Regions from separate parts of the Rhizobium sp. NLR8a genome, predicted to be linked through region 4. Evidence: riboswitches for the same ligand, from Rfam matches in the RefSeq annotation. Region 4 holds a riboswitch; each other region holds the start of a gene.
The links. A riboswitch is a leader RNA that binds a small molecule or an ion and turns the genes downstream of it on or off. The one in region 4 is predicted to bind thiamine pyrophosphate.
Positions count from the first base shown of each region.

Region 1: it holds a riboswitch for thiamine pyrophosphate, as region 4 does, so the genes downstream of both, thiC (phosphomethylpyrimidine synthase ThiC) here and thiM (hydroxyethylthiazole kinase) in region 4, are expected to answer to the same signal.
Region 2: it holds a riboswitch for thiamine pyrophosphate, as region 4 does, so the genes downstream of both, thiC (phosphomethylpyrimidine synthase ThiC) here and thiM (hydroxyethylthiazole kinase) in region 4, are expected to answer to the same signal.
Region 3: it holds a riboswitch for thiamine pyrophosphate, as region 4 does, so the genes downstream of both, HJC04_RS32085 (HMP/thiamine-binding protein) here and thiM (hydroxyethylthiazole kinase) in region 4, are expected to answer to the same signal.

Region 1 covers NZ_JABDWI010000016.1:2,041-9,848, reverse strand. The annotation lists gene tsdA (gamma-resorcylate decarboxylase) at 1-849, shown strand, start outside; gene HJC04_RS26735 (maleylacetate reductase) at 851-1,909, shown strand; gene HJC04_RS26730 (dioxygenase) at 1,929-2,777, shown strand; gene HJC04_RS26725 (YciI family protein) at 2,774-3,082, shown strand; gene HJC04_RS26720 (SPFH domain-containing protein) at 3,130-5,169, opposite strand; TPP riboswitch at 5,817-5,948, shown strand; gene thiC (phosphomethylpyrimidine synthase ThiC) at 6,043-7,808, shown strand, end outside.
Region 2 covers NZ_JABDWI010000001.1:445,154-452,961, forward strand. The annotation lists gene HJC04_RS02035 (GntR family transcriptional regulator) at 1-570, shown strand, start outside; gene HJC04_RS02040 (MurR/RpiR family transcriptional regulator) at 707-1,579, shown strand; gene HJC04_RS02045 (malonyl-CoA decarboxylase domain-containing protein) at 1,595-1,795, shown strand; partial or broken gene HJC04_RS02050 (transposase) at 2,123-2,371, opposite strand; gene HJC04_RS02055 (TlpA disulfide reductase family protein) at 2,504-3,403, opposite strand; partial or broken gene HJC04_RS32175 (IS6 family transposase) at 3,987-4,233, shown strand; partial or broken gene HJC04_RS02060 (amino acid ABC transporter ATP-binding protein) at 4,284-4,797, shown strand; TPP riboswitch at 5,226-5,337, shown strand; gene thiC (phosphomethylpyrimidine synthase ThiC) at 5,429-7,255, shown strand; gene thiO (glycine oxidase ThiO) at 7,257-7,808, shown strand, end outside.
Region 3 covers NZ_JABDWI010000005.1:19,125-26,932, forward strand. The annotation lists gene HJC04_RS10545 (LysR family transcriptional regulator) at 58-951, opposite strand; gene HJC04_RS10550 (helix-turn-helix transcriptional regulator) at 1,030-1,368, opposite strand; gene HJC04_RS10555 (SDR family NAD(P)-dependent oxidoreductase) at 1,472-2,242, opposite strand; gene soxR (redox-sensitive transcriptional activator SoxR) at 2,366-2,836, opposite strand; TPP riboswitch at 3,172-3,284, shown strand; partial or broken gene HJC04_RS32085 (HMP/thiamine-binding protein) at 3,275-3,391, shown strand; gene HJC04_RS10565 (ABC transporter permease) at 3,445-4,251, shown strand; gene HJC04_RS10570 (ABC transporter ATP-binding protein) at 4,248-5,060, shown strand; gene HJC04_RS10575 (ABC transporter substrate-binding protein) at 5,130-6,140, shown strand; partial or broken gene HJC04_RS10580 (acyltransferase family protein) at 6,228-7,447, shown strand; gene HJC04_RS10585 (sugar transferase) at 7,615-7,808, shown strand, end outside.
Region 4 covers NZ_JABDWI010000002.1:420,234-428,041, forward strand. The annotation lists gene HJC04_RS05245 (GNAT family N-acetyltransferase) at 1-292, opposite strand, end outside; gene thiD (bifunctional hydroxymethylpyrimidine kinase/phosphomethylpyrimidine kinase) at 500-1,309, opposite strand; gene thiE (thiamine phosphate synthase) at 1,306-1,941, opposite strand; gene thiM (hydroxyethylthiazole kinase) at 1,938-2,741, opposite strand; TPP riboswitch at 2,792-2,888, opposite strand; gene HJC04_RS05265 (DUF1349 domain-containing protein) at 3,017-3,601, opposite strand; gene HJC04_RS05270 (ABC transporter substrate-binding protein) at 3,830-5,356, shown strand; gene HJC04_RS05275 (ABC transporter permease) at 5,440-6,381, shown strand; gene HJC04_RS05280 (ABC transporter permease) at 6,381-7,250, shown strand; gene HJC04_RS05285 (RidA family protein) at 7,299-7,808, shown strand, end outside.

The DNA.
Region 1 (7,808 bases), on a different contig from region 4:
CGGCTGATGGATGCTCACGGCATCGAGAAAATGATCCTGTCGCTGAACGCACCAGCCGTGCAAGCGATCCCGGACAAGGCCAAGGCCCTGGAGATTTCCCGACGCGCCAACGACTTTCTGGCCGAGCAATGCGCTAAAAACCCGAACCGTTTCCTGGGATTTGCAGCTTTGCCGCTGCAGGATCCGGATGCCGCTGCGCAGGAATTGCAGCGCTGCGTGACGACGATGGGTTTCGTCGGCGCATTGGTCAACGGCTTCTCGCAGGAAGGCGACGGAACAACGCCGCTCTACTACGATCTGCCGCAATACCGTCCGTTCTGGGCCGAAGTCGAAAAACTCAACATTCCTTTCTATCTGCACCCGCGCAACCCGCTGCCGCAGGACAGCCGGATCTATGCCGGCCATTCCTGGCTGATGGGTCCGACATGGGCGTTCGCGCAGGAGACCGCTGTGCATGCGCTGCGCCTGATGGGATCCGGCCTGTTTGACGAGCACCCGGCTTTGCGGATCATCGTCGGTCATATGGGCGAGGGACTGCCGTACATGATGTGGCGCATCGACCACCGGAATGCGTGGGTCAAGGTGGAAAAGAACTATCCGGCCAAACGCCGGATTGCCGATTATTTCAACGAGAATTTCTACATTACGACGTCGGGGAATTTCCGCACGCAATCGCTGATCGATGCTATGCTGGAAATCGGCGCGGACAGAATTCTGTTTTCGACAGACTGGCCATTCGAAAACGTCGACCACGCTGCAAACTGGTTCGACAGCGCCACCATCTCCGAAGCCGACCGTCTGAAAATCGGTCGCACCAATGCAGTTTCACTGTTCAAGCTCGATCGATAACATGGTCGCACCTTTCAGATACACGGTCAGCGCAGCCCAGGTCATCTTCGGGAGCGGCTCGGTGAGTCGCCTCGCCGAGGCGATTACAGGGCAGGGCGGCAAGCGCGCCCTGATCCTTTCGACCCCGCACCAGAAAGCCGACGCTCAGCGCATCGCTGCTTCCCTCGGCCCGCTTGCGGCGGGACTATTCGACGGTGCTGTCATGCACACGCCGGTCGATGTGACCGAGCGCGCGATCGCGGCATACGAGAAGGCCGGTGCCGATTGCGTGGTCGCGATCGGCGGTGGATCGACGATCGGTCTCGGCAAGGCCATCGCCTATCGCAACGACGCACCACAGATCGTGGTGGCGACGACCTATGCTGGATCGGAGGTTACACCGATCCTCGGCCAGACGGAGAACGGACAGAAGACCACGGTCCGCGGCCCCGGCATCCTGCCTGAGGTGGTGATCTACGATCCTGAATTGACATTGGGATTGCCGGTCAACATCAGCGTCAGCAGCGGGCTCAATGCCATGGCGCATGCGGTCGAAGGGCTCTATGCGCAAGATCGCAATCCCATTTCGTCGATGATGGCGGTCGAGGGCTTGCGCGCGCTGAAGCAGGCTTTGCCGCAAATCGTCAATGCCCCGAGGGACATCGAACCCCGAAGCGAAGCGCTTTACGGCTCCTGGCTGTGCGGCACGGTGCTCGGAGCCGTTGGAATGGCCCTGCATCACAAGCTTTGCCATACGCTGGGCGGCAGCTTCGATCTGCCGCATGCAGAAACCCATGCGGTCATTCTGCCCCATTCCGCTGCCTACAACGCCGCAGCCGCAACGGATGCGCTCAAGCCCGCTGCCGATCTTTTCGGCGGCTCGCTGGGCAGCGGTCTTTATGATTTTGCCGCTTCGATCGGTGCCCCGATGGCGCTGCGGGATCTGGGTATGAAGGAAGCCGATCTGGATCATGCGGCAGAACTTGCCGCTGGGAATCCCTACTGGAACCCGCGCCCGATCGAAGGAAAAGCGATCCGGGCTTTGCTGCAGAGCGCCTGGGAGGGCGCACGGCCGCGTTAACGCATTAGGAGGAGGCCAGGTGCCTGAATATTTCAGCGAAGAGAGATCCGCGGAAGCCGTCAATTCGCGGATGGGGCCGGACATCAATCCACGTCTGGCCGAAGTCATGGCGTCGCTTGTCAAGCATTTGCATGCCTTTGCCAAGGATATAAGCCTGACCCAGGAGGAATGGGAGCTGGCCATAGGCTTCCTGACCCGCACCGGTCATCGCTGTCATGACCAGCGACAGGAATTCATCCTGCTCAGCGATACGCTGGGTTTCTCGATGCTGGTGGATGCGATCAACAACCGGCGTCCGCCGGGCGCCACGGAAAATACCGTGTTTGGACCGTTTCACATCGAAGGGGCGCCCGTCCGCCAGATGGGCGAAAACATCTCGCTCGACGGCAAGGGTGAGACTTGCCTCTTCATCGGGCGAGTGCTGGATCTCGATGGTCATCCGATCGAGGGAGCCCGGATCGACGTATGGTCGGATAATGCCGATGGCTTCTACGACGTCCAGCAGCCGGATATCCAGCCGAAATGGAACAACCGGGGCATTTTCATCACCGGTGCAGATGGCGCCTATAGCTTCGTCGGCATCAAGCCGGTCTCCTATCCGATCCCGGATGACGGTCCGGTCGGCCAGATGCTGGCCTCGCTCGGTCGCCATCCCTACCGTCCCGCCCATACCCATTACCTGATCACGGCTCCAGGTTATCAGAAGCTCGTAACCCACACTTTTGTCGGCAACGATCCCTATCTGGAATCCGATACGGTGTTTGGTGTCAAAAACAGCCTGGTCGCGCCTTTCGAGCGTATCGATCGTCCGACGGTCTGGCGCTCCGATTTCGATTTCGTGCTGACGCCGATCTGGAATAAACAATGATCGTTGTCCGCTATGCCGTATGCGACCCCGGCAAGGCGGCCGAACGTTCCCGATTGATCGAGGAACACAAGGCCTATCTGCGCGGCGCGACGATCCGCATCATGCTTTCCGGCCCGTCTGCACCGCCGGCCGAGGGCAGGGCTTCTACCGCCGTCGTAATTGCGGAAGTCGAAACGCTGGCCGAGTTCGAGGCGTTCAGCGCGGGAGATCCCTTCGTTGGCTCCGGCGTGTACACGAGCGTCGATCTATTCGAATGGCGGCCCACTTTCGGAATTCTGCGCGAGAGTTTCCGACCGGCGTTTTAGGCAGGAAGAAAAATGGGCCGGCATGACCGGCCCATCCACAATCAATGTTATTCGGCCGGCGCTGGCACCACAGCCGGGGCACCCTGTCGTCCAAGCCGATCGGCGACCAGCATCGACAGCATCATTTCCACCAGGCCGTTGGCGCCGCCCTTGTCGCCGCCGGCACCGGCGACCTGGATCTGCGGCACGAGCGGCAGCTTGCCGTTTTCGATCGCTTCGGCAAAGCGCATCAGCACCTGCGAGTGGAGCTGATAGTCCGGACCGCCGAAGGCCGCGACCTTCTTCTCGGTCGCCTCGGCTTCCGCCAGACCGACGGCGCGTACCTTCTGGGCATCGGCAAGGCCGGTCGCCTTGATACGCTCGGCATCTGCAAGTGCGATCGCCTTGATCCGGTCGGCTTCGCCGAGGCCGGCCAGGCGCACCTTCTCGGCCTCTGCCTTGGCGGTGACCTGAATGGTTTCGGCCTGCTGGCGGGTGCGGGCGAGCTGCGCCTTGCCTTCGTTCTCGCTGATCTCGATGGTGAGCGCCGACGTCGTGATCTTGGCCTGCTGTTCGGCCAGTGCTTCTTTCTCGCGCAATGTGCGCTCCTGGATCGCCGCCGCTTCCTGCAACTTATAAGTCTCGACCTTCTCGACGGCGATCTGGCGTTCGCGCAGCTGGATGAGGATCTGCTCGATGCTGTTCTGGCCATTACTGGCGCGAGGCGTACCGATCAGCACCTCCTGCAGCTCGAGGCTATACGACGAAAACTTCTCCCGCATTTCGTCACCGGATCTGCGCTGGATTTCGCTGCGTTCCTGCAGCAGTTCGATCAAGGTCTTGGTCTGAGCGATATTCTTGAAGTAGGCCGAGACCATCGGATCGAGTGTCTGTTCGACCAGCCGTTTGATGTCCCCGAAACGCTGCACGACGAGCGGCGCCTTCATATAGTCGATATGCACGACGACCGAGAGTGGCAGCACCGGTTCGAACGCATCCCTGGTGATCAGCGACACTTCTGAAAGGTTTTCGTCCAGCCGGTGCTCGCCGAACTGTTCCTTCGTCCATTTGAGCACGAAGTTTGTGGTCGGCACGATGATGATATTGCCGGCATAGGTGTTGAACGCATATTTGCCCGGCAGAAGCGGCGTCGACCAGACACCGCGTGCGCCCGTCTCGACCAGTTCGCCGTGGCGATAAGACTGACCTGAAATATCCGCGCTTCGCCGGCCGGTATAGGAGACGACGACACCCACCGTGCCGACGTCGATGATCGTCTTTTCCACGAGTTCGACGGTCGCGAAGATGCGGTTGAGGAAATAGCTGCCGTCGGCAAGCACCTGCAATTGCCGGCCGCGATAACCGCCGGCATTGAGAAACTTCTCCGGATCCTGGAAATTATTGTGGAAGTTCGGATCCTTCGGGTTGTTGGCAACGGTCGGCGCGATGATCTCGCCATCCGGCAGCGCCGGACCGTCATGGATGGTGACGATCCCGATCAGGTCCTCGGCGTCGTGGATGAGGACGGGCTCGAAGCCATTCCGCTCAGTGATCAAAGTGGACATGTCGGAAAACAGTCTTTGTTCCGACGCGTTCAGGTTGACTGCATAAGTTGATTGCGCGGTCAACACGATGAACTGCGCGAGATTGATGGCATATGTGCCTTCGCGCAGGATCTTGCGTTGCGGCCCCTTCTGGCCGCCCTTGGTGAGAAAGCTGCGCACATCCTGAAAATCATCGGCATCGATATTCGAGGCCAGCGTCTGGGTCGGCGGCAACGGCTCGCCGTCACGGGCGAAGACATAGCCGATCTGGCCCTGCGGAATGGTCACGAGGTTGGCGCGATGCATCGAATACTGGAACGGCATGAAGAAATGCAGACCGCCGCGCACGACATCCGGCTGAAAGCCGGCCTCGCCATAGAGCGCGATGAAGCCATTGTCGACGGAGCCGCGAAAGCTCCACAGCTTTTCGAGGATGCCGAGCCTGTCGTTGGGGATATAGCGGATTACTCCGCTCCACCGGAACAGCATGGCCAGTATGATGAGGGTCACAGCGATTTCGATCGCCTTCCATCCCATCGGGCTAAGGTATTGGAGGGTTTCCATCTTTTCTCTCGCATAGGCGCACGGGTTCGTCCACCCGATGACCGCCCGGTTGGCGTTGGTTGATATGACGGGGAAATGGCGCGCCTTTTTGCTCGACGCGCTAAGAACCTGTCGAACGCTTAAGGCTGCTGATTGTCAGGGAGAATGACCGCGAGTCCCGCTGGGGGACGGCGGGTCGTGAGTGGTCTCACATCGGTGTTGCCTTGCTAGACATAACGATAGAGGAAGTAAGGACAACAGCTATCGGTGTAAAGATATTCAATGCTGAAATCGGATAAGTACTTCCAGTGATTTTGCTATTTCGAACATTCAATTCAGCTGAATAAATATTGCCGCTTGACTTACATACCGGGCCGTTGAGCCGGGGTCTGGAAAATTGCGTTGGCAGGCCCTCTGCAAGGTCAGGCACGCTCGCTATCCACGTCTTGTCTGCTGTTGGTGTGGCGCATTTCTTGTACAGTCGGGTCGATACACCGATCCCCGCTTATCTAAGCCGCAAGTTTCCGAGATCGGCTGACGGTAGTCCTTTGGCGAGAGCCGTAGCTCGCGTGAGGACGCGGAATGATGTCTGCCGCGGACTCAAAGCCGGCGGATGAGAACGCGTGAGGGTCGGCTTGACATCAGGGCCACTCCGGTCTTTGATGCCGAGCATTCACCAGGGGTGTCCCGGCAAGGGGCTGAGATTCTGCTGAACAATACGGCTTTGCCTGTTGTGGCGCAGTGACCCGTTGAACCTGATCCAGTTCATACTGGCGTAGGGACGGTGCGGACGCTGCGGCTGTCGGGCGGATTTCGCTTTGTTGCTTGAGGCGTCTTTTCATCATTCCAACTCTGGAACTGGGTCTCCAAACGTCAAACCTTGGAGCCTCACCCATGAATATTGTTGCACCCAAGCTTACTCCGGTCGTCACCACCGGCCCGCTTCCGGGCTCGACCAAGATCGCCAAGCCCGGAACGCTCTATCCGGATCTGCGCGTGCCGATGCGCGAAATCAGCCTTCACCCGACCTCGGGCGAACCGCCGGTAACGGTCTATGACTCCTCCGGCCCCTATACCGACCCGACACATACGGTCTCGATCGACGCCGGGCTCCCGCGTTTGCGCGAGAGCTGGATCAGGGCGCGGGGCGACGTCGAAGCCTATGAAGGCCGTGTGGTGAAGCCTGAAGACAATGGTTTTGCCACAGGCGAACGGCTGACGCCGGAATTCCCCCTTCGCAGCACGCCGCTGAAGGCAAAGGCCGGCCGCGCCGTCACCCAGCTCGCCTATGCGCGTGCCGGCATCGTCACGCCGGAAATGGAGTTCATCGCCATCCGCGAAAACCTTGGCCGGCAGGCCACGAAGGAGACGCTCGCTCGCGACGGCGAGAGCTTTGGCGCTGACGTTCCCGATTTCGTGACGGCCGAATTCGTGCGGCAGGAAGTGGCAGCCGGCCGGGCGATCATTCCAGCCAACATCAACCATCCGGAGGCCGAACCGATGATCATCGGCCGGAATTTCCTGGTGAAGATCAACGCCAATATCGGCAACTCGGCCGTTACCTCGTCGATGGCGGAAGAGGTGGAGAAGATGGTCTGGGCAATCCGCTGGGGTGCCGACACGGTCATGGACCTTTCCACCGGCCGCAACATTCACAACATCCGGGAATGGATCATCCGCAATTCGCCGGTTCCGATCGGAACGGTGCCGCTCTACCAGGCGCTGGAAAAGGTGAACGGCATAGCCGAGGATCTCACGTGGGAAGTCTATCGCGATACGCTGATTGAACAGGCCGAGCAGGGGGTCGATTATTTCACCATTCATGCGGGCGTGCGGCTTGCCTATATCCCGCTCACCGTCAATCGTGTCACCGGCATCGTCTCACGCGGCGGTTCGATCATGGCCAAGTGGTGTCTGCATCACCACAAGGAGAGCTTCCTCTATGAGCATTTCGAGGAAATCTGCGACATCTGCCGCGCCTATGACGTATCCTTCTCGCTTGGAGATGGTCTTCGCCCCGGCTCGATCGCCGATGCCAACGACGCCGCGCAATTTGCCGAGCTTGAAACCCTCGGCGAACTGACCAAGATCGCCTGGGCCAGGGATTGCCAGGTGATGATCGAAGGCCCCGGCCACGTGCCGATGCACAAGATCAAGGAGAATATGGACAAGCAGCTCAAGGTCTGCGGCGAGGCTCCCTTCTATACGCTCGGACCGCTGACGACCGATATCGCCCCCGGCTACGATCACATCACCTCCGGCATCGGAGCCGCAATGATCGGCTGGTTCGGAACGGCGATGCTCTGCTACGTCACGCCGAAGGAGCATCTGGGCCTGCCCGACCGCAGCGACGTCAAGACCGGTGTCATCACCTACAAGATTGCCGCGCATGCCGCCGACCTTGCCAAGGGCCATCCGGCCGCCCGCATCCGTGACGATGCACTGTCGCGGGCGCGCTTCGAATTTCGCTGGGAAGACCAGTTCAACCTCTCGCTCGACCCGGATACGGCGCGTTCCTTCCATGACGAGACCCTGCCGAAAGAGGCGCACAAGGTAGCGCATTTCTGTTCGATGTGCGGCCCGAAATTCTGTTCCATGCGCATTTCCCACGACATTCGCGCCGAAGCTCAGAAAGAAGGACTGGAAGCGATGGCTGCCAG
Region 2 (7,808 bases), on a different contig from region 4:
GAACAGCCTCTTAGGGATCAGGTTTTCATGTCAGCGCTCGGTATTGGCCGAACGCCAGTCCGCGAAGCGTTTCAGCGACTTGCGGCGGAAGGTTACATCCAGTCGAAACCTCAGAGAGGCTTTTTCACGAGGGCTTTTTCGGAGGGTACTCTGTTAAATCTTTATGAGGTCGGACGTGCGAACCTAATTGCGGGGCTATATCGAATGCCGCCGCAGCTCCAAGAGAGATGGACCGCGACCGATAAGGTGGCCCCTGACGAGCTCGCGCTGGAGGCAGAACGAATATTCGCTAAAATCGCCGAAGAAGCATCGAATTGCGAGGCTTGCAAAATCGTGCGCAAATTCAGCATTCGCACTCACCCTTTACGAATGGAAATAACGGCGTCGGAACTTCGCCCCGCCTTTATGGAAAGCCTCGCGAGACTGCTCGGCGCTATGTCTCACGCAGGCACGGCGACGAGCTTGGCGGAGGCCGCGTTGTTGGACCATCTTAATCTTGAGAAGGTTGCCATCCCGAAGATGGTACAAAAAGTGAACGCGCGTCAACCAACAGGTTTTTCTAGTCAGTGAAAAGGTTTGTGATAACGGGCGCAATGCGCCGTTGTCGCATGACCGGTGCTCTTCCGACGCCAAATGGCGACCTTCTCCATGGCAACCGCCATCAACACATGCGCTCGATCGAGATTTTTGGGGCGATGAGGAGGTGGTGGCGCGCGTAGATGCAAACTTAGGTGCTTTTTTTGAGAGAGCGATGCACGCTGGATACCAAGGCCCAAACGCAGAGAAAGCGCTTGCACAGATCCAGCTAAGATTGGAGGCTGCGCTTAACTATCCCCCCGCGCAGGCCCGAGTTGCGCGATATATCCTTGAAAACCCCGAAGAGGCTGTTCACCAGTCTCTTCGGGGCCTCAGCGCCGCGTCTCGAAGTGGCCAGGCAACAATTTTCCGCCTGTGCCGTGAACTGGGCTTCAGAGGATTCAAAGAGTTCAAGCTTGCGCTTGCAACTGAGAACGGAGAGCGTAAAGCGAACTTGACTGGCGGCCCAAATCGAACCCAGAGCTTGCTGGAGGAAGCGGTTTGGCCGATTTCGCGTTCTGTATTGAGCACAGGAGAGATGTTGCGGCCGGAGGTGCTATCTTCAACTGCATCTCGTCTTGCGAGAGCGCGGCAAGTTAACATCTATGGTTCCGGCGACTCCGGACCTTCCGCTGATGTGCTGTTCCATCGGTTGAGTCGGGCCGGTATAAATGCTCGTATTTTCGCAAATGTTGGCTATGCGCACGAGGCAGCGGAAACAATGAGCAAAGTAGATGCGGCCATCGGCGTCTCACAATCAGGCGCATCACGTGACACTGTCGAATTCCTGCAGAAAGCCCATAGCGTTGGGGCATTCTCGTTGGCGATCACTTGTTGTCCGAAATCCAGAATCACGAAGCTATCGGACGTCGTCCTTAAAATGGCGCGTCTGCCGCATTCCGTGCTCAGCGCAAGAACGACCAGCACGGCGTGCATGGTCTTCTTAGCCGAGGCGCTGGCGATCTCCATTTCCGAAGCCAACGGCTGCCAAGCTCAAACGTGATCGTCTCTCCGTCGAATGTCAATCAGCAACGAACACTGTTTCCAACTGCCGGATGGCCTGCCGGGCATTTCGTTCGGCAACTTGCTGATAAAGCAGGTCGTGGATGACTTGCACAGGGACTTGCCAGGCCCGGAGAATTTCGTCACTCTTTCGCCGGTTCCAGGTTGTCAAAGGCTTTCAAAGGCGCGCGCCTCTGCACGACACGACGCTGCTTAATGGAGTCCGCGAAACACTGATGCTGCTGGACGATCCAAAACTGGACTGGCCAAGGTGGAAAGGCAGATGCGGTGCAAGGAGTGTTGTTGCCGCTTGCGACAACACGATCGAACGAACGCCGTCGATCAAATCGCCCGTTTTCACCTGGACAACGGCACCCGGCCTGACCAACTGCTATAGCTCTCGGCGACAATTGGGTCCTTCTCCTCGTTCGGCATTGGATTTAACCGTAAGCTCTGAAATCGACATATGTCCAAGTCCTCTTTCGAGGTTGAACATCAACGATCAAGCGATGATCCGGAAAGTGGGATCAAAGGACAGCGCTTACATCTTTCTGACTGGCCGCGGGGCTCCTTGCAGCGGATACAGCTTCCCCATGCCCAGTTTCGGTGGATGCCGGTACGTCCAGGCACTCTCAACAAGCATGTGTCAAACTCGTCCATTACGAGCCGTCGTAATCGCGAATCGTCTTACGGTCTCTCCCGTGGATCGCTCGCCAGGATCGAGACTGAGATAGCCCATCAATTGGCGGGCTTTCAATCGGGTCACGTCCCCGACTTCCATGGCGAAGGTGACGTCTCGACCTGATCGCCGTGCTATCCCTGCCCTCGAGAAGGGCAGGAATGCTCTGGGAGTCGCTTCTGCAAATCAGGCCGGATCGACGATGTAGACCTCACCATCACAGACAATGGTCGGCGAAGCCGCTCTTTACGCACCTTCGCTGGGCGTCTCCCTGCTCAAGCGACGCTCGCAGGCAAGAAGGTATCCGAGGCCCGCATCGAAAAGATCCTTTCGATCCGCGGCAAGGGTGTTGGTATCCTCGTCGATAGCGGCCGCGACCAGCATCTGACCGACACACAGCTCGCTGTCACCGTTATCGGGTTCCGCGGACATCACCAGGTCGTCCGCGTAGATGAGGGCGGCGGGCTGGTCGATCTGGAGGAGGATGTAAAGTTTGTGATCCCACCATTGACGCTCCAGTGCCCGATGTGCCGCGAACGCTTCGTTGAAAGCCTCAATCATGCCGCGGCGATCGCCGGCTTTCGCTTTGGTATTGATGATATCCTTCAGAGCGAAACCTTCGCGGACCTTGTTGTTCTCCAGCGCAGACCGGTGTTGCTTGGCGTGCTCATCAAGATCCCATTCGCCCGACTGGATCCTCGGAAGGATATCATCCATCGATACCGGATCGCCGGTCCATGCGAGCCGCCCAGTCCCATCGACGATGAAAGCTGCCGGGACGCCGCTCGTGTAGGATGCCTTGAACCAGTGGTTCGCGACCCAGCCGCCGTCCTGTTCGTGTCCGTTCTCGACCGGCCCGTCCGAGGCAACTATGTAGTCCATTTCGTCGCCCTTTTCCGCGACGATTTCCGCCACTTTTCCCTCGTCGCCGTTGATGGCGACGCCGACGATCTTCACGTCGGGAAAAGTCTTTTGCAGCTGCGTAAGATGCGGGATCGTGTTGATGCACGGCCCGCACCATGTGGACCAGCCCACGATCACATAGACGGTGCCTGCATCGAAGGTGTCGATCCCTTGTCCCTTGAAAACCGTTCCGAGCCGCAGCTCCGGGGCAAGATCGCCGATCAGCAGTTCTTTCGCGTTCATGGGTATATTCCTTTGCATTTGGTGGGAGCGTGCCGGCGCCGTGAGGCGGACCGGCCTGTTTCGCGGATGTTGTCATCTTCTGGATACAGGTACAGTCGTTCAAGGGCTGCAACAGCGCTCGCCCTTACTAGTGGCAACTCAAAGGGGCTCTCATTAGCTTCCATGAGAAAAGCCAGATCGCTCGACTGGATCAAGTTTCGCATCGCGTCGGCGAGGTCCTGTTTGACCCGATGCTCTTTTGGGACATAGGGGCATTATTGCCCTTGCGGTGTCGGAGCCTACCTCCTGGACCACAGCCTCCGAGTTCTCCCTGCGGCGGCCCTCGAATATTTCAGCATTGTCATACCTCCTTCATAAGCAGACGTTCTACATCGATTACTTCTGGGGCAAGGGGTTCAGAGAATATATCTCAAAATGTATAAAATAATCGTAACGCGTAAGGCCGCAATACATTGATATTACTACCGTTTCCGAACAAACATCCCGGAAATATATTAACAAATATACCGGTATATTTTCTAGTCTTGTAGCTTTGACTGGCTCGTTAACCTTGGATACTGACATGCGATGACGGGCTACGGCCGAGCGCGACCCAAACTTCCGCCGCCATCGTTTTCCGCCGAGATCATCGCTATGCTGTGTGGCTCTATTTGCCTCTCGGTTGTGAATGGTCGAGGACTTGCTGGCGGCACGCGGGATTATTGTCGCATCAGACAGTCCTGCTTTGGGCAGAGAAATTCGGGCGGGCCTTTGCCAGCGAGTTCCACCGGCGCTCAGCGGGTCGGCTGGGTGACAAGTGGCAACTCTACGAGGCCGTCGTTTTCACCGGGAGGCAATCTTGTGCTACTCGGTGCGGGATTTCGACATTTGCCTGGCCCCCAACGATCTGAAGAAGATCGATGAGGTGTGCCGCGAAGTCGGCATGGTGTTCCAGCATTTCAACCTCTTCCCGCACCTGCGATCCTGGAAAAGCACGCTGGCGCCGATCTGGGTCCCAAGACCCCGAAGGAGCAGGCGGAAGACGTCGCCATCCACCTCCTCAAACGTGTCAAGATCCACGAGCAGTCCAACAACTATCCGGGCCAACTCAGCAGCAGCGCGTGGCGATCGCCCGCTCGCTCTGCATGAACCCGCGCGTCATGCTATTCGACGAGCCGACCTCGGTGCTCGATCCGGAAATGACCAAGGAAGTGCTCGACACGATGGTCGGCCTGGCCGAAGAAGGCATGACCATGATCGGCGTTACACACGAAAATGGCTTTGCCCGCCAGGTCGCCAACCGGGTGATCCTCTTGGACCGGGGCGAGATCGTCGAGCAGAACTCGCCTGCAGAGTTCTTCGACAACCCCCAGCACGAGCGCACCCGATTGTTCCTCAGCCGGATCCTGCGTTGATGACAAGTCTGGGCCGTCAAGATCCGAGACACTCCGGCGTCCATTCCCGCGCAGCAGCTTTGCGATTTTCTGATCGAAACCGTCCATGCCATTTTGGTCCTGACACTGTTCAGTTTGTAAAAAATACAATCAGGACATGCCAAAACACCTTGGTCAAAGCTACACGGACAAAGTACTAGACTTTCCAGTTCCGGGCCTGCTTTCTAATTGGCGCTTCGGTATCTCGTACAATCGGCGAACTGCTCGGAGTAAATCGGCTGCCACTGCATGCGACAAGGGTGTTTGTCTTGTGGAAGCGTGCCGGCCGGACGATTGCCCTTGTCCGTCGTTTGATCGCGGGCTCCGCACACGATAGCCTGTGTGTAACCTGACCCTACACCATCGCAGATTGTCGCTTGACAGTCCCCTCGGCAAGCCTCTACCCTTTTTGCATTCACCAGGGGGGTCCCGGCAAGGGGCTGAGATACTGCTATCGCGCGCAGTGACCCGTTGAACCTGATCCAGTTCATACTGGCGTAGGGACGGTGCAAGCGCTCGAAGCAGTGGATTCACGCGTCGAATCCGTGCCGGCGTCTTTTCATCATTCCGGCTGAGGACTGGGTCTCCAATCGAAAACTTGGAGCCTCAAACCATGAATATCGCCGCAAAGAATATCACCCCATCCGTCACCACCGGCCCCTTGCCGGCATCCAGGAAGATCTACATTCGGGGGGACGTCCATCCCGAAATTTGCGTGCCGATGCGCGAAATCAGCCTGCATCCGACATCAGGCGAGCCGCCCGTTGTCGTCTACGACTCCTCCGGCCCCTATACGATCGACGGCGCCGAGATCCGTATCGAACAGGGGCTGCCCTCACTGCGACGCGACTGGGTTCTCGCCCGCGGCGACGTCGAGGCCTATCAGGGCCGCCATGTCCGTCCCGAAGACAACGGCTTTGCCAGCGGCGAAAGGCTGACGCCTGAATTCCCCGCGCTACGCCAGCCGCTGCGCGCAAAGGACGGCAAGGCCGTCACCCAGTTCGCCTATGCGCGCGCCGGTATCATCACGCCGGAAATGGAGTTCATCGCCATCCGCGAAAATCTCGGCCGCAAAGCGAGGGCCGAAGCCATGGTCCGCAGCGGCGAGAGCTTCGGCGCCCATATTCCCGACCATGTGACGGCGGAATTCGTCCGGCAGGAAGTGGCGGCGGGTCGGGCGATCATCCCCGCCAACATCAACCATCCGGAAGCCGAACCGATGATCATCGGCCGCAATTTTCTGGTGAAGATCAACGCCAATATCGGCAACTCCGCCGTCACCTCATCGATGGCGGAGGAGGTTGAGAAGATGGTCTGGGCGGCCCGCTGGGGCGCCGATACCGTCATGGATCTCTCCACCGGCCGCAACATCCACAACATCCGCGAATGGATCATCCGCAATTCGCCGGTGCCGATCGGTACCGTGCCGCTCTATCAGGCGCTGGAGAAGGTCGAGGGCATTGCCGAGAACCTGACCTGGGAGGTGTATCGCGACACGTTGATCGAACAGGCCGAACAGGGCGTCGACTATTTCACCATCCATGCCGGCGTGCGGCTTCACTATATCCCGCTCACCGTCAACCGCGTCACCGGCATTGTCTCGCGCGGCGGTTCGATCATGGCGAAGTGGTGTCTCCATCATCACCGCGAAAGCTTCCTCTACGAGCATTTCGAGGATATCTGCGACATCTGCCGTGCCTATGACGTCTCCTTCTCGCTCGGCGATGGCCTGCGCCCCGGCTCGATCGCTGACGCGAATGATGTGGCGCAGTTCGCCGAACTGGAAACACTGGGAGAGCTGACCAAGATCGCATGGGCGAAAGACTGCCAGGTGATGATCGAGGGCCCCGGCCATGTGCCGATGCACAAGATCAAGGAGAACATGGACAAGCAGCTCGAAGTCTGCGGCGAGGCACCCTTCTACACGCTCGGGCCGCTGACGACGGATATCGCACCCGGCTACGACCACATCACCTCTGGCATCGGCGCTGCGATGATCGGCTGGTTCGGCACCGCTATGCTCTGCTACGTCACGCCGAAGGAACATCTCGGGCTTCCCGATCGCAACGACGTCAAGACCGGCGTCATCACCTACAAGATCGCCGCCCACGCCGCCGATCTCGCCAAGGGGCATCCGGCCGCACAACTGCGCGATGACGCGCTCTCCCGCGCCCGTTTCGAATTCCGCTGGGAGGATCAGTTCAACCTCTCGCTGGACCCCGAAACCGCCCGCAGCTTCCACGACGAGACGCTGCCGAAGGAGGCGCACAAGGTCGCGCATTTCTGCTCCATGTGCGGCCCGAAATTCTGCTCCATGCGCATCTCGCACGATATCCGCGCCGAAGCACAGAAGGAAGGTCTGGATGCGATGGCAGCACGTTATCGCGAGGGCGGCGGCCTTTATATTCCGGTAGAAACCCTGCAGCAAACGAGCGAATGAGATGCGTGTGCTTGTCAAAGGGGCCGGCGTTGCCGGCCTGACGGTGGCGCATGAACTGCACGCTCGAGATGCCGAGGTCACCGTGCTGGATCCATATGACGGTTTCCTGCGTGCTGCTTCGTGGCTCGCGGGCGGAATGTTGGCGCCCTGGTGCGAGCGGGAGAGTGCTGATGACGCGGTACTCATGCGCGGTCTGACCGCCGCCGACAAATGGGAGGCAATGGTGCCGGGAGAGGTGCGACGAAACGGAACGCTCGTGGTCGCCTCTGCTCGCGATCTTGGTGAACTGCGACGCTTTGCCTGCCGCACGACGGGTTATGAATGGCTGGAAGAGCCGGCGATCGCGGCGCTGGAACCCTCCCTTGCCGGGCGGTTCCGGCACGGGCTGTTCTTTCGCCGCGAAGCCCACCTCGATCCCCGGCGAGTGTTGTGTCTGCTGCGCACCAAGCTGACGGTTCAGGGGGTCACCTTCGTGGGCGAGAGCTCGCATGAGGAGAGCTTCGACAGTGTCGTCGATTGCACGGGTGCTGCGCAGATCGGCGAGGTAAAGGAA
Region 3 (7,808 bases), on a different contig from region 4:
TCAGGGAAGCCGATGACGATCAATAAAGCTATCTCGTGGAATGATAGGTTTTTTCTATCAAAGCTCCTCATCCCGCACGAGCACTCTCGCTTCGTGCAATAGGGCCGAAACGAGCGGGGTGAAGGGCTCGCGATAAGGCGCGACAAGACCGACCAGATGATGCGCCTCAGGCTCGACGATCGGAATCATCCGGATTTCCACGGGAAAACCAAAGGATTTCGCGACGTTGCGCGGCATGATGCTCGCCCAGCGACCGGTCCTGACATGCGAGAACAGCACGATCATCGAATTGGATTCGAGCGTCGGATGCACCGTGGCGCCGGCTTCCGTCAGATGCCGGTTGATGATGCGGCGGTTCTGCATGTCAGCTGTCAATAGACAAAGCCGAAGATCGCCGACTTCCCGCCAAGTCACGTTGTCGCGATCGGAAAGCGGGCTGCCTGCGGCCGTGATCAGATTGTAGCGCTCGGCATAGAGGGGCACGGTCGTAACGCGGCCAAGCGGTTCATTTTCGAGGTAGGTGATGCCGGCCTCGATTTCGAGATTTTCCAGCATGCTCAGCACCTGCAGCGAGTTCCGCGAGACGATCGAGAAGGTCACTCCGGGATGTCGTTCCTGAAAGGGCGTAGTGATGCGCGAAAGCATGGCGAGCGCGGTCGGAATGGCAGCGAGGCGGATGTGGCCGGAAAGACCACGGCGGGCGGCGCGCATTTCCTCGCGCATGGTGCGGGCGTCGCCGACGATGCGCCGCGCCCATTCAAGCACCCGCTGCCCCTCCGGCGTCAGCCCTTGAAAACGCGAGCCGCGCTGCACCAGCATGACACCAAGCTGGTCTTCAAGCTGCCGGATGGCGGCCGAAAGTGTCGGTTGCGAGATCCCGCACTCCTCGGCGGCGCGGCCGAAATGCTTTTCGTTGGCAAGGGCGATGAAAAATTCCAGCTTGTCGATCATCCGGTCTCCCGATCCGGCGCGAAATCATCCGGATCAGCCTATCTTCGACGCAGCAACCGTGCTCCGCAAGGGCGGGTGCTAATTGTTTTCTGCAGGAAAAAGATCGAACAGCGATTCGAGGAAGGCAAGCACGCTCGTATTGCCGATACGGTAATAGACGAGCCTGCCCTGACGGCGCGTATTGACAAGGCCTTCGAGCCTCAAACGCGCGAGCTGCTGCGAGACCATCGCCTGCTGAATGCCGAGGATATTTTCGATTTCACCCACCGTCCGCTCCTCGGTCGCGAGTATGCAAAGAATTAGAAGTCGGGTCTGGTGCGCCAGCGCCTTCAGCAGATCGCTCGCCTCACGAGCGTTTCCAGCGAGTTTGTGCAATTCCTGACCGGACATTCCCGGCTCGGGCTTGGGCAATGGCATTCGACATCTCGGAAGGGAAGCGAAAAGGCAGATCAGCCCAATAGCATATTCGCACACGCGAATTTGCCAAAAGTGATCAAATGTCAAAAAAGGTCTAACTAAATCAGCAGATAAGCTGGCCGCCATTGATCTCGAGGACCTGGCCGGTAATGTATCCGGAGAGGGAGGGTGCCGCCAGGAACAGATAGGCCGGAGCGCAATCCTCCGCTGTGCCCAGCCGCTGCAAGGGAATAGACTTTCTCGTCTGCTCCAGCTTTTCGCGGGAAGAATAGCGCTCATGGAAATCCGTCTCGATCGTTCCGGGCGAGACACAATTGACGCGGATGCCATCCGGCGCAAGCTCGCGGGCAAGCGCCTTGGAATAGGTTGAAATGAAGGCTTTCGAGGCGGAATAGATCGAAGAACCGGGGCTGCCGCCGGTCAGCGCGGAAATTGAAACGGTGTTGACGATGGCAGCGCCTTCCGCCGCCTTCAATGCCGGTAGCAACGCACGCGTCAGCGCCACCACCGACGTCTGGTTCAAACGCACGATCGCCTCATAATCTGCGTCGGTCAGTGTGGCAGCCGGAAAACGGCCGAGCATGGTGCCGGCGTTATTGACGAGCACATGCACCTTGTCGAAGAAGGCGAGCGCATTTTCGGCAAATTGCGCAGCGCCGCCAACGGCGGTGAAATCGGCGTGCAGCAACAGCGCCCGTCTTTCGGATTCAGCCGTCAGCAGAAAATCCGGCAGCTCGCGTCCCGGTTTGCGCCCGATATGGACGATCACCTTTGCGCCGCAGTCCAAGAACTGCCGGGCCACTTCGAGGCCGATGCCCCGCCCGGCGCCGGTCACGATGACATTGCGATTCTCGAATAGTCTCGGATGGAACACGAAGCCGTCCTCCTCGCGGACAATGCCGCCTGTTGCGCCATTCGCCCTTAACATATGAGCGCGCCGGCCGAAAGAAAGGCGGCATCATCTTTCCGCCAGAGGCTAGAGCTTTTCCCTGAAAGCTCATATGTCGATTTCGGTCTCCAGCAGCCGTGCGCCTGGCCCCTCCTCGCCGAGCCGATCGAAGGGATTGCGCAACGGACAGCTTTCGATCGACAGGCAGCCGCAGCCGATGCAGCCGGTCAGGCGGTCTCGCAGCAGGCTCAGCCGCCTGATTCGCGCGTCGAGTTCATCCTTCCAGCGCGCCGACAGCGTCTGCCAGTCGGCAACCGTCGGCGTGCGTCCCTGCGGCAGGGAGGCAAATGCCGTCTGGATTTCCGAAAGCGGTATGCCAACACGTTGCGCCACCTTGATGATGCCGAGCCGGCGAAGCACATCGCGTCCGTATCGCCGCTGATTGCCGCGCGTGCGGATACTCGAAATCAGCCCCTTGGCTTCGTAGAAATGCAGTGCCGAGACGGCAAGACCACTGCGTTGCGCCACTTCGCCGACTGTCAGAAGCCTGCCGAGCGGCGTCGCAGAAATCCTATTCATCGCCCATTGACCTCAATATTAGTTGAGGTTTTATAACCCCTGCTCCCCCGGCCGTAAAGCGCGAGGGCGCAGGAAGGAGCGACAGCGAGATCATCCGGTCGATACGAAGCTGAAATGATGGCATCGGCGCTTGTCCGCCCTGGTACCGATCGCCCCTGCCGATATAGCCGCCCGAGAGGCGAGCGCTCGGGTTCCGTTCCCGGCAGGTACGGAACCTCGGAAAACACCCGGACAGGACCTCGTCCGGGTGTTTTTTCATCTGCGCCCCGTCCCGGCCGGCCGGACGGGTTTGTAATTTTGCGGTTGCGGCAACAAAACCCCGATGATAGTTTTCGCCGAATGACAGGGGAGCTCTGTATCGCCGGGGCTGAGATGCGAGGCGCAAGCCTCCGGACCCTTCTAAGCTGATCTGGGTAATGCCAGCGGAGCGAGGTCCAAATGTGTTCCGGCGCGCAAGTGTCACTCTACCCGACGTCCGGCAATTCCGCCGGCATCCCTCTCGATGCCGTCAAGGCAACCGCCCCCAATCGCGGTAGGCTGCGCATCGAGACCGATGTCCTCGACAGGTTTGCGCTAACGGCCAGACGAAAGCCTGAAATCGAACGCCGATGACATCGCCACGACCATCGGATTCGCGCCTTGCGACGCTCTGTCTCGCCGTGTACCGGGCAATGCCCGCCTTGCTCGCAGGCTTTGCCTTTCTGGCGGCATGGGAACTCTATGTGGATCTTTCCGGCATCAAACCGTCCATTCTGCCGGCGCCTTCGCGTATTCTTATCCAGGGCTGGCTGAACCGAGAGGGGCTGATATCAAACACCTGGCCGACGCTCGGCGCGACACTCGGCGGCTTCGCCCTGTCGCTCGCCTTCGCCTTCGCCTCTTCGATCCTGATGGATTTCATGCCCTTCATGCGTCGGGCACTGCTGCCGATCTTCATCGCCAGCCAGACTCTGCCGCTGGTGGCGATCGCACCCCTCGTCGTTCTCTGGTTCGGTTTCGGCCTTTTGCCGAAGATATTGCTGGTGGCGCTCGTCACTTTCTTTCCGCTGCTCGTTGCCCTGCTTCAGGGTTATGAGGCGACCGATCGCGACATCGCCGAGCTCTTGAATTCGATGAAGGCGAGTCGCTGGCGCATTTTCCGCCTGGCGCGGCTTCCCTCGTCGCTGCCCTATTTCTTCGCCGGCCTTCGAATTTCGATCACCTATGCCGTCGTCGGCGCGATCTTTGCCGAATATGCCGGCGCTGCAAGCGGCCTCGGCATTTATATCCTCAACGCCAAGAACAATTTCCGTCCCGATCTCGTGCTCGCCGCCGTGATCGTCAGCGCTGTGTTGACGCTCTGCCTCTTCGCGCTGACGGTGGTTATCCAGCGTTTCGTCATGCCCTGGCAGCCATCCAAGGAACGGCGCCGATGACCGGTCAGATGCTTGAGCTGCGCAACATCTCGAAGTCCTTCGACGGCATGAAGGTCCTGGACGACATTTCGCTCGCGGTCGCAAACGGCGAGTTCGTCTCGATCGTTGGCCCATCCGGCTCGGGAAAATCGACCGTGCTGAGACTGCTGACTCAGGCGCTGCGGCCGGATTCCGGCAACATGCTTTTCAACGGTGCGGCGCTGGAACAGACGCCGCATTCCTTTGCCTTCATGCCGCAACGCGATGCGCTGATGCCCTGGCGCCGGATCATCGACAATGCCGTGCTCGGCCTGGAAGTGAGGGGCATGAATCGGCGGGCCGCCCGCGCCGCTGTCGCGCCCCTCTTCGAGCGGTTTGGCCTGGCCGGCTTCGAGCATCACTACCCCGCCTCTCTTTCCGGCGGCATGCGCCAGCGTGCTGCACTGCTGCGCACCGTCATCCAGAAGCAGGACATGCTGCTGCTCGACGAGCCCTTCGGCGCGCTCGATGCGCTGACTCGCATCCAGATCCAGGAGTGGCTGCAAGACATGTGGACCGAACATCGCTGGACGGCGCTGCTGATCACCCACGATGTTCGCGAGGCCGTTTTCCTCTCCGACCGGATCTACGTGCTGTCTGCCCGCCCGGCCCGCGTCATCCGCGAATTCCGCGTTTCCCTGCCCCGCCCGAGAAGCATCGCTGATCTCGGTTCGCCCGCGGCCCAGGCAATCGAGACTGAAATCCTGCAAACCCTGCTTCATCCGCAAGAACAGGATGATTTCAGGCCGGTCGGCCTGCAATCTGAATCCTGTTCCAATTTAAAGAGTTAGAGCACGATGTCGTCCGAAAACCGCTCACACTTTTCGGGATCCTGCTCTAATAGACCTGAGGAGGTCACCATGCTGCTTCTCACCCGTCGACAGACGATCCTCGCCGCTATCGCAACAAGCCTCGCCGGCCGCGCCGCCTTCGCTCAATCGGCGCCCGCAAAGGTTCGTATCGCGCTCGACTGGACGCCCAACACCAACCACATCGGCATCTATGTCGCCAAGGCGAAAGGCTTCTACACGGCCGCCGGCCTCGATGTTGAGATTCTGCCCTTTACCGACACCAGCGCCGGCACGCTGGTGTCGAACGGGGTCGCCGACTTCGGCATCAGCAGCGAGATCGAGGCTCTCACGCAGCGCGCTGGCGGCGGTGACGTGAAGATGGTCTACGGCGTCGTCCAGACGGAAACCGCACGCCTGATCTTCAAGGGCGGGCGCGACGACATCAAGAGTCCCAGAGATCTCGACGGCAAGACCTATGGCGGCTTCGGCGGCACCTGGGAAAGCGCGCTGGTCTCAGCGATGATCCGCAATGACGGCGGCAAGGGCGACGTCAAGACCGTCACCCTTGGCACCTCCGCCTATGAGGCGCTGGACAATGGCTCGATTGACTTCACGCTGGAGATCTACACCTGGGAAGGCATCGCCGCCGAGCTGGAGAAGCGGAAGATCAGCCGCTTCCACTATTCCGATTACGGCATTCCCGACGAGCAGACGACGGTCATCGTTTCCAGCGACGCCTATCTCTCGGCCAGTCGAGAACACGCCCGCGCCTTCATCCAGGCCACACGTCAAGGCTATGTCTACTCCATCGACCATCCCGACGAAGCCTGCGAACTGCTGATATCGGGAAGCAACGGCGCACTGATGAACACGGAACTGGTAAAGGCTTCCCAGAAGGCATTGATCGAAGGCCATTTCCTGAGATCCGAGGCCGGCGTGATCGGCACCCTTGACCCGGCAAAGGCCGATGCCATCGGCGGCTTCCTGCTTGAGAACGGCATCCTGGTTGATGCGAATGGCGTCGTGCTCAGGGAGAAGCCGGACTTTTCCACCTATTACACCAACGAACTCCTCGGCTGATCCCGACCCGCCCTTGCCGACGCGGCCTTCCGCGGCAATGCTTTGAGCTTGGGCGGTTTGAGCCGAATCGAGCGGGGCGGGAACGACATGCGAGCACAGGACAGACTGGTCGGAGCCGACTTTCTGCGCGCGATGGCGTGCTTGTTGGTGCTCGCGCATCATCTCGCGCTCCGGCTGGATATGCGCAGAATTCCGGATGAATTGGCGCCGACGGCCAACGTCCTCCGCTTCGGCAATTTCGGCGTCGCCATCTTCTTCGTGCTCAGCGGCTTTCTGCTTGCCCGCCCTTTCTGGCACGCTCTCGACGCCGGCGGCGCCATGCCGAGCCTCGGGCACTACGCCATCCGCAGGTTGGCGCGCATCACTCCGGGCTTCTGGTTCGCCGCCAGCGTCGGCTTTATCCTCAGCCTGACGCTGCTTGCCCTGCCGCTGACGCCGGAGCTCGTCGTCCGCTATGTCTCGGGACTGCTGTTCATGAGCCAGTGGCATTGGCGCACGTTCTTTCCCGTCGAAGCCGATGGGCCGCTCTGGTCCATTCCCTTCGAGGTCACCAGCTATGTGCTCCTGCCGGCCGCCTTTTTCCTGCTGTTTCGCTTGCCCCTGCTGCGGCGACGTCCGTTCTTCGCCCGCGCCGTATGGCTCTGCGTCATTGCCGTCGTCCTTCTTGCCCATCTGGTAATCCTGAGGCTCTTTGCGCTCGACGATATTGGGCGCGGCTGGGCATATGGCCTGCAGGGCGGGGCGAAGGAATGGATGCCCAACTATAATCCGATCGGTTTCTTTGCCGTCTTCGCGCTCGGTGCCTTTGCCGCCGGCATCGAAGTGATGTTGTCCGCAAGGCGCTCTTCCTGGTTCGACGCCGCGGCACTCCTGGCCCTTTCGGTTGCCGCTTACCGCCTCCTCATATCACCTGGCGGCTCGGCCGAAGGTTACGGCTGGCTTGACATCCCCTATGGATTTCCAGTCTTTCCACTGGCGGTCGCAACAGCGCTCGTTTCGCTCAGCCGTGCCCAGGGCCTGGGCAGGCTGCTTGATAACGCTCCTGTCCGCTACGTCGCCAATATCTCCTTCGGCATTTACATCTGGCAGGAGATCATCCTGACATTGATCCAGAGACTCGACCCCGGCTCGTTCGGGGCCTCCTCGGAGAACGTGGTCACCGGTTGGCTGCAATCCTGCACACTGACGGCGGCGCTCGTTTTTCTGGTGGCAAGCCTCAGTTATTATCTGTTGGAACGACCGGTAATCGATTTCGGCAATCACCTCACATCGCGCCGCCTGATCGGGCTACTCCTTTAGAAGTATAATTTCGAACGCCACTCAACTAGAGGCATTAAGGTTAACGCGAAATACTCCCATTTTTGGCGTCTTTATGCTTACCGATTTCTTCTTTATAACGATGACAAACCATACGTAAGCATGTATCTGTCTCCCCGCAGTTCAGTATCGCATCTAAACTTCTGGGCTTTGAGTAATGAATGCTTTTACTTCGAAGATAAGTTCACGCTTCGATTCGTCTCAGCGTCAGAACAAAATCCGGACTCTGGTTGTAGCGAACTCCAACATTCGCCAGCCGGACAGCTTTTCTGGTGTCGAAGGCAAGGCGGCTCTGCGATTGGCCGTAAAGCGGCTGATCGACATCGTCATCGCGGCCAGCGCTCTCCTCGT
Region 4 (7,808 bases):
GTGCTCCGGAATCGACGCCGGTCGGGCCGAAGAAGCCACGCGCCGTGGTGTCGTAGCAGGCAAAGCCAAGCAACTTGCCGCCTTCGACTGATATCAGGCAGGCGACGGGCTGGCGGGAAAAAGCGACCGAAACCTCGCTCGCCCAATTCTCGCTGAATTGTTCGCGAACCCAGTTGACCACGAGGTGCAGTTCCGCAGGAAGAGCCGGACGGATGGAGGCGCCGACGACGTCAGCCCGCTCTTTCAGTTCGGCGAGCCTGGTGGAATATAAGCTCACAAGCAGGTCCGGCACCCGTCTCTCCTCTGGATGTTCCGTTATTGCGGAATATATCCCCTTTTAATGTCATAGACTTGGCCATCTCAGAAGGCTTGTCAACAGGGATTTTCTTGGACGCGACTGTTCTCGTTGCGGCCTAGACGTGCGGTATGGGTCCAATGCAAAACGGCCCGGAACAAGCCGGGCCGTTTTACATTTGCATCTGTTTGCCGATGCCAGCGCCTATTCGCCCTCTTGCCAGAGCGCGTGGAAATGCTGCACCGGACCGTGGCCGGAGCCGACGCTGAGCTTTCCGGCGGCTGCGACCGCGCCGGCGAGATAGTCCTTGGCAATGGCAACAGCCCCTGGCGTCGAGTCGCCTTTGGCGAGTTCGGCGGCCAGCGCGCTGGACAGCGTGCAGCCGGTGCCGTGGGTATTCTTGGTCGGCACGCGTCGCGCCTCGAACCAGTGCAGGCCGTCGGCAGTGGCAAGCACGTCGGGGCTTTCGTCACCGTCGAGGTGTCCGCCCTTGACCAGCACGGCGGCCGGACCAAGGGCGCGCAGCCGCTCGGCCTGGGCGGCCATCTCGGCCCGGTTTGTCGCGACCGGCTGGTGCAGAAGTGCGGCGGCTTCCGGCAGGTTCGGGGTGAGAAGCGTGGCAAGTGGCAGCAGCCGCCTGGTCAGCACGTCGACCGCTTCAGGTGCGAGCAGGGCGGCGCCCCCCTTGGCGATCATCACCGGGTCGAGAACGACGGGGATGCCACGCCGGTGCGCGAGGGCTGCGGCAACAGCCTCGGCGATGCCGGCATTGGCGATCATGCCGATCTTGACGGCGTCGACGCGCACATCGGCAAAGACGGCATCGACCTGGTCGGCGACGAATTGCGGCGGCACCAGATGCACGCCGCTCACCCCTTGCGTGTTCTGCGCCGTCAGCGCGGTCAGCACCGCCATGCCGTAGACGCCGCGGGCGGAAAAGGCCTTGAGATCGGCCTGGATGCCGGCACCGCCCGAGGGATCGGAGCCGGCGATGGAGAGAACGTTGCGGATCATGGGCGGACCTTTCGGATTTCTGCGGCGATGCGGCGCGTGGCCGCCTCGGGGTCCGGCGTGCCGGCGATGGCTGAGACGACGGCAAGCCCATTGGCGCCTGCGGCAAATACCTCGGCCACGTGGTTCGCCTTGAGGCCGCCGATGGCGACTGACGGCACCGGCGAAGCCTTCACCAGCCTTGCCAGACCGTCAAAGCCGATCGGCTGCTTGTGGTCGGCCTTGGTCGGCGTCGCAAAGACCGGTCCGACGCCGGCATAATCGACGAGACCGGGATCGACGGCGCTAGCAAGCGGCGCGGTCTCGACCGAGAGGCCGAGGATCATCCCGGGGCCGATCATCGTCCGTGCCGTGCGCGCGTCCATGTCTTCCTGGCCGATATGTAGGCCGTCGGCACTTATGGCGATCGCCGCCTCGACATCGTCGTTGACGATGAGCAGGGCGCCGGTTCCCGCAAGCGCTTGTTTCAAGGCTCGGCCGGTCTCGATCATTCTGGTCGTGCCCGCATGTTTGTCGCGCAGTTGCACCATCGTGGCGCCGCCGGCAACGGCAAGGCGCGCGGTCTCGACCATGCCGATCCCGGCGCAGAGTTCGGGGTCGAGGACGAGATAGAGCGAAAGGTCGAAAACCTTCATACGGCCGAAATCCTTGCCCGGGCATCGAGCGTTTCGGCGTCCAGGGCTGACAGCGCATCGAGGAAACGCCAAGCGAAGGAGCCGGGGCCGGCCGCCCCGAGGGCGGCATCCTCGCCCGCGACGGAGAAGGTCGCAAGGGCCGCAACTGTCGCCCCGAACGTATCCTCAGGGGCGGTCGCGGCAAAGGCGCCGATCAGGCAGGTGAGCGAGCAGCCGAGTGCGGTGACCTGCGGCATCAGGACCGATCCGCCTTTGATGCGCACGGCTCTTTCACCATCGGTGACGAAATCGGCCGCACCGGTGACGGCGACCACCGCCCGCTGCCGCTCGGCGAGCCGCCGCGCCGAGCCTTCCGCCTGCTCGACCGGGTCGCGGCTGTCGACGCCCTGGCCGCGGCTCTCTCCGCCGGCAAGGGCGATGATCTCGGAAGCATTGCCGCGGATGATCGTCGGCTTCAGCGCCAGGAGATCGGCGACCGCTCCGCGGCGGAAGGCCGTCGCGTAATGCGCGACCGGATCGAGGACCCATGGTTTGCCGGCTGCGTTGGCGGCCCTCGCCGCCGTCTGCATGCCTTCGATCCATTGCGTCGAAAGCGTGCCGATGTTGATGGTCAATGCATTCGCGATGCCGGCGAATTCGCCGGCTTCTTCAGCGGCGTGCACCATGGCGGGCGAGGCGCCCGACGCAAGCAGAACATTGGCCGCGATGTTCATGGCGACATAATTGGTGATGCACTGGACGAGCGGCGGCTTTTCGCGCATCGCCTTCAGCATGGCTCCCGACGTGATCTTGTTTTGCATGGCGCCCCTTTCAGGCGGGGGCGGGCACGGGGCAATTCGTGCGGGCGAAACCGCGACCCCGAGCGACTCCCTCCGCCGGCATTATCCGGTTCAGGTTCGAAGGGTGCTTCTCAGCCCGTCTGTCGACGGGCGCCCCTGTCTCTCATCGCGCTCTTTTTCGCAGAGAACGGGGCGGATGTCATCTCGAAAATGAGGGTTCGGTACTCTCCTTGCGGCTGCGCTTTAGGCGTGAACGTTGCTGCTCAGGAATGCAATCCCGATCGCATCCTATCCGGCTAACTCAAATCGTGAAGATCCGTCGTAATCGCCGGCCCGATCGAAAACTCCGAAAACCGCACCCTCAACCCGCTGCGCTCCGGCGTGCAGGCCGCCGGCCCGACTTCATAGCGGTCGGCAGCCGGGAAGGGCGCTAGCCGCAGCAGCGGCCAGCGGCTGCCGTCGCGGGAGGCCTGGATGCGCATGGCGCCGCCTGCGACGGTGACGCGGATGTGGAAATCTTCGAGTTCCTCGAAGGGCTGGGACACCGACCAGTCGGATCTGCCGTCGGTGACGACGGCGCTGAGGAAGGCTTCGCCGTCGGTGAATTCGACGCCTGACTTCACCCAGCGTGTTTCGTCGAGGCGCACCATCAGGCCGGCCTGATCGTAGAGGGTGCGGAATTCGCCCTGGATGCGGATCTCGGCGGTGAAGCTGTCACCGGTGGGAAAAGCGAGGAAATGGCCGTTGTCGCGGGTGAAGCCGTAATAGGTTTCGCACCAAAAATCGGTTTTCTCGTCGGTCGTCAGGGTGAGGCTGGTTTCGTCTGCGCGCCAGCTGGCCGGCTCGTTCAGCCACTTTCCTTTGTTGAAATCGATGCTCATCCCGTTCTCCCGTTCTGTTGAAGCCTGACCGCAGGCGACCACCTGACTTTGGCATATCATGCCGCTTTCATGCAGCGCAGACAGCCGCAGATGAAGATGGTGCTTTTTCGGCGTCGCGCTATCCGCGGCTGCATAATCCGTCGCCCGCGCTTGACAGGATCGATCCAGTTCTTATTCTGTTACAAAAAGATGAATTGCATAATAATGGAACTAAACGGGAGCCATCACATGAAAACACTGGTCGCATTCCTGCTCGGTACCGCGCTCGTCGCCCTGCCGTCCGCCCTGCTTGCCCAGGAAAAGGGCGGCGTCATCAATGTCGCGACGATCGGCGAGCCGCCGACGCTCGATCCGATGTCGTCGACGGCTGATCTTGTCGGCATCGTCACCCAGCATATTTTCGAAACGCTCTACACCTTCGACAAGAGTTGGAACGTCACGCCGCTGCTGGCCGAAAGCCTGCCGGAGATCAGCGCCGACGGCAAAACCTATACGATCAAGCTGAGGACCGGCATCAAGTTCCACGACAATACAGACATGACGTCCGAGGATGTTGTCGCCTCGCTTGGCCGCTGGACGAAGATCGCCTCGCGCGGCAAGCAGGTGGCGGGCTTCATCGGCAAGATCGCCGCGACCGATCCTTCGACCGTCACCATCACCCTGAAGCAGCCCTATGCGCCGCTGACCTCGTTGCTCGCCTTCAACAATTCGGCGGCGATCATCATCCCTTCCGAAAAGCAGGACGAACCGATGAAGGAATTCATTGGCACCGGCCCCTATATGCTGAAGGAGCGCAAGGCCGACCAATATATCCAGCTCGTCCGCTTCGACGGCTATAAGTCACGCGAGGGCGACGGCAATGGTTACGGCGGCGCCCGCCATCAATATCTCGATGAAATCCGCTTCGTGCCGGTGCCGGATCCGAACACCCGCGTCGAGGCCGCCATTTCGGGCCAATATGATTATGTCGACTCGATCGCGGTCGAATCCTACGACAAGCTGAAGGCGTCGACTGCCTCGCAGCCGGTCATGCTGAAGCCCTTCGGTTATCCGGTCTTCGTCTTCAATACGAAGGAAGGTGTGGCTGCCAATGTCGAGGTCCGCAAGGCGATCCGCCAAGCGCTCAGCATGGAAGACATGCTGGCGGCAGCCTTCGGCAGCAAGGATTTTTATGCGCTCGACGGCGCCATCTACCCCAAGACCTTTGCCTGGTCGACGGATGCCGGCGTCGAGGGCGCCTATAATGTCGCCGATCCGGAAGGGGCGGCGGCTGCCGCCAAGAAAGCGGGTTACAACGGCGAGCCGATCCGCATCCTGACCAGCCGTCAATACGAGTTCCATTACAAGATGGCGCAGGTCGCCGCCGAATATCTGAAGCTTGCCGGCTTCACCGTCGATATGCAGGTGGTGGACTGGGCGACGCTGACGCAGCGCCGCACCGATCCGAAGCTCTGGGATATCTATATCACCCACAGCCCCTTCCTGCCGGAGCCGGCCCTCATCGGCTCGCTCTCGACCAGTTCGCCGGGCTGGTGGGACACGCCAGCCCGCAAGGCCGCCGTCGATGCCTTCACCTCCGAGGTCGACCCGAAGAAGCGCGTGGCGCTCTGGGCCGATGTTCAGAAGGCGGTTTATACCGACGCGCCCTTCATGAAGATCGGCGATTTCAACGCCGTCTCGGCGAAGTCGGTCAAGCTCGAAGGAGTCGATCCGGCTCCCTGGCCGTATTTCTGGAACGCTTCGATCAAGAAGTGAGCATCACCGCCGGCACCGGTCCTTCGGGACCGGTACCGGTCATCTTTTCTGCCGCATCTGCAAGGGCTTGAAGGCCGGCATTCATGATCCGCTACATCCTCCAGCGCCTGTTCGGCATGATCGTCGTGATGTTTCTCGTCGTCACGATCGTCTTCGTCATCGTGCGTGTGACGCCGGGAGATCCGGCCGCCGTTATGCTCGGGCCGGATGCGACGCCGCAGGATATTGCCGATCTCCGAACCCGGCTCGGCCTCGATCAATCGCTCGGGTTGCAATATGTCTATTATATCGGCCAGTTGCTGAAGGGTGATCTCGGCCAGTCGATCTTCCTGAACATGCCCGTCACATCGGCCCTCATCGACCGGGCCGAGCCGACCTTCTTCCTGACGCTGTTTTCGCTTGCCATTGCCAGCGCCATCGCCCTGCCGATCGGCATCTATGCCGCCTATCGGCGCGGTTCCTTCATTGACCAGGCGGCAACGACGCTCGCCATGTTCGCCGCCAGCATTCCGAGCTTCTGGCTCGGGCTCATTCTCATGCAGTTCTTCGCCGTGCGGTTCAATCTCTTCCCGGTCTCGGGATATGGCGGCCCGGGCTCGACCTTCATCGACCGGATGTATCACCTGACCCTGCCGGCCTTTGCGCTTGGCATCGTCTCCTCGGCGTTGATCCTGCGCTTCACCCGCGCCTCGATGCTCGATGTGCTCGGCGACGATTATATCCGCACGGCCCGCGCCAAGGGCTTGATCGAGCGCAAGGTCATCCTCAAGCACGCGTTGAGGAATGCGCTGATCCCAATCCTGACGGTGCTCGGCCTGACGGCGGCGGTGCTGATTTCGGGCGCTGTTGTCACCGAAACAGTCTTCGGCCTGCCGGGTGTCGGCAATCTCGTCGTTTCGGCGGTGTTGCGCCGCGATTATCCCGTCATCCAAGGGGCGCTGCTCGTCATCGCCGCGCTCTATGTGCTGATCAATTTTGCGATCGACATGCTCTACCTGCTGGTCGATCCGAGGGTGCGCTACTGATGGCCGATATCGCAATCAAACCAGCCGAAAGCGAAGGCGGCAAATTCGTCCGCCGCCTGATGAAGCGCAGGACGGTGGCCTTCGGCCTGCTGATCCTGGCGATCTTCGTGCTGCTGGCGGCCTTCGCGCCTGTAGTCGCGCCCTATTCGCCGTCGAAGCTTTCCATCGTCAACCGACTGAAGCCGCCGAGCGGCACCTTCTTCTTCGGCACTGACGAGTTCGGTCGCGACGTCTTCTCGCGCACGATCTTCGCGGGCCGCCTGTCGCTGTTCGTCGGGGCTGCGGTCGTCGCGCTTTCGGCCGCAATTGGCGTCACGCTCGGCCTGCTCGCCGGCTTCTTCCAGAAGCTCGATACGCCGATAGCCCGGCTGATCGACGCGATGATGGCTTTCCCCGATATTCTGCTGGCGATCGCGCTGGTCGCCGCCCTCGGCCCGTCATTGACGACCGTCATCATCGCGTTGTCGATCGTCTATGCGCCGCGCCTTGCCCGCATCGTGCGAGCCTCGACGCTCGTTATTCGCGAGCTGCCCTATGTCGAGGCGGCGAGGGCGCTCGGGATTTCGACCTTCCACATCATGACGCGGCATGTGCTGCGCAATCTGCTGTCGCCGATCCTGGTGCAGGGCACATTCCTCTTCGCCAGCGCCATGCTTGCCGAGGCCGGCCTGTCCTTTCTCGGCCTCGGCGTCAGCCCCGAGATCCCAACCTGGGGAACGATGATCGCCGCCGGCCGGCAATATATCGGCCAGGCCGACTGGATGACGCTTTTCCCCGGCGTCGCGATCGTTCTCTCGGTGCTGTCGCTGCAGATGGTCGGCGACGGCCTGAGGGACATGCTCGACCCGAGACTTCGCAAGGACCTTTGATCCGTCGACCAGCGGTCGGCCAATCCAAATTCGCCAATCGAAATTCGCATGACAGGAGTTCGCGTGAATCAGTTCCCCGCCGCAGCCGGCAAGGTCGAGAATTCGCCTTACCAACGGTTAGCCGCTCTTGGCATAACGCTGCCGCCGCCGCCACCGCCGATTGCCAATTTCGTGACGCATGTGGTGGAAGGCAGCATGCTCTATCTATCCGGCCAGGGGCCGCGCGAAGCCGATGGCTTCCTGCATGCCGGCAAGGTCGGCGGCGGCGTCGGTGTCGACGAGGCGTACCGGCATGCGCGGCTGACCGGCATCAACCTGCTTGCCGTCATGCATGAGGCGCTCGGCGATCTCTCGCGCGTCAGGCGGGTGGTCAAGCTGCTCGGCATGGTCAACGCCGTACCCGAGTTCGAGGACCATCCGAGCGTCATCAACGGCTGTTCCGACCTGTTGATCGCGGTCTTCGGAGCGGCAGGCGAACATGCCCGCTCGGCCGTCGGCTTCGGCTCGCTGCCCGGCAATATCACCGTCGAGATCGAGGCGATCGTCGCTTTGCATGGA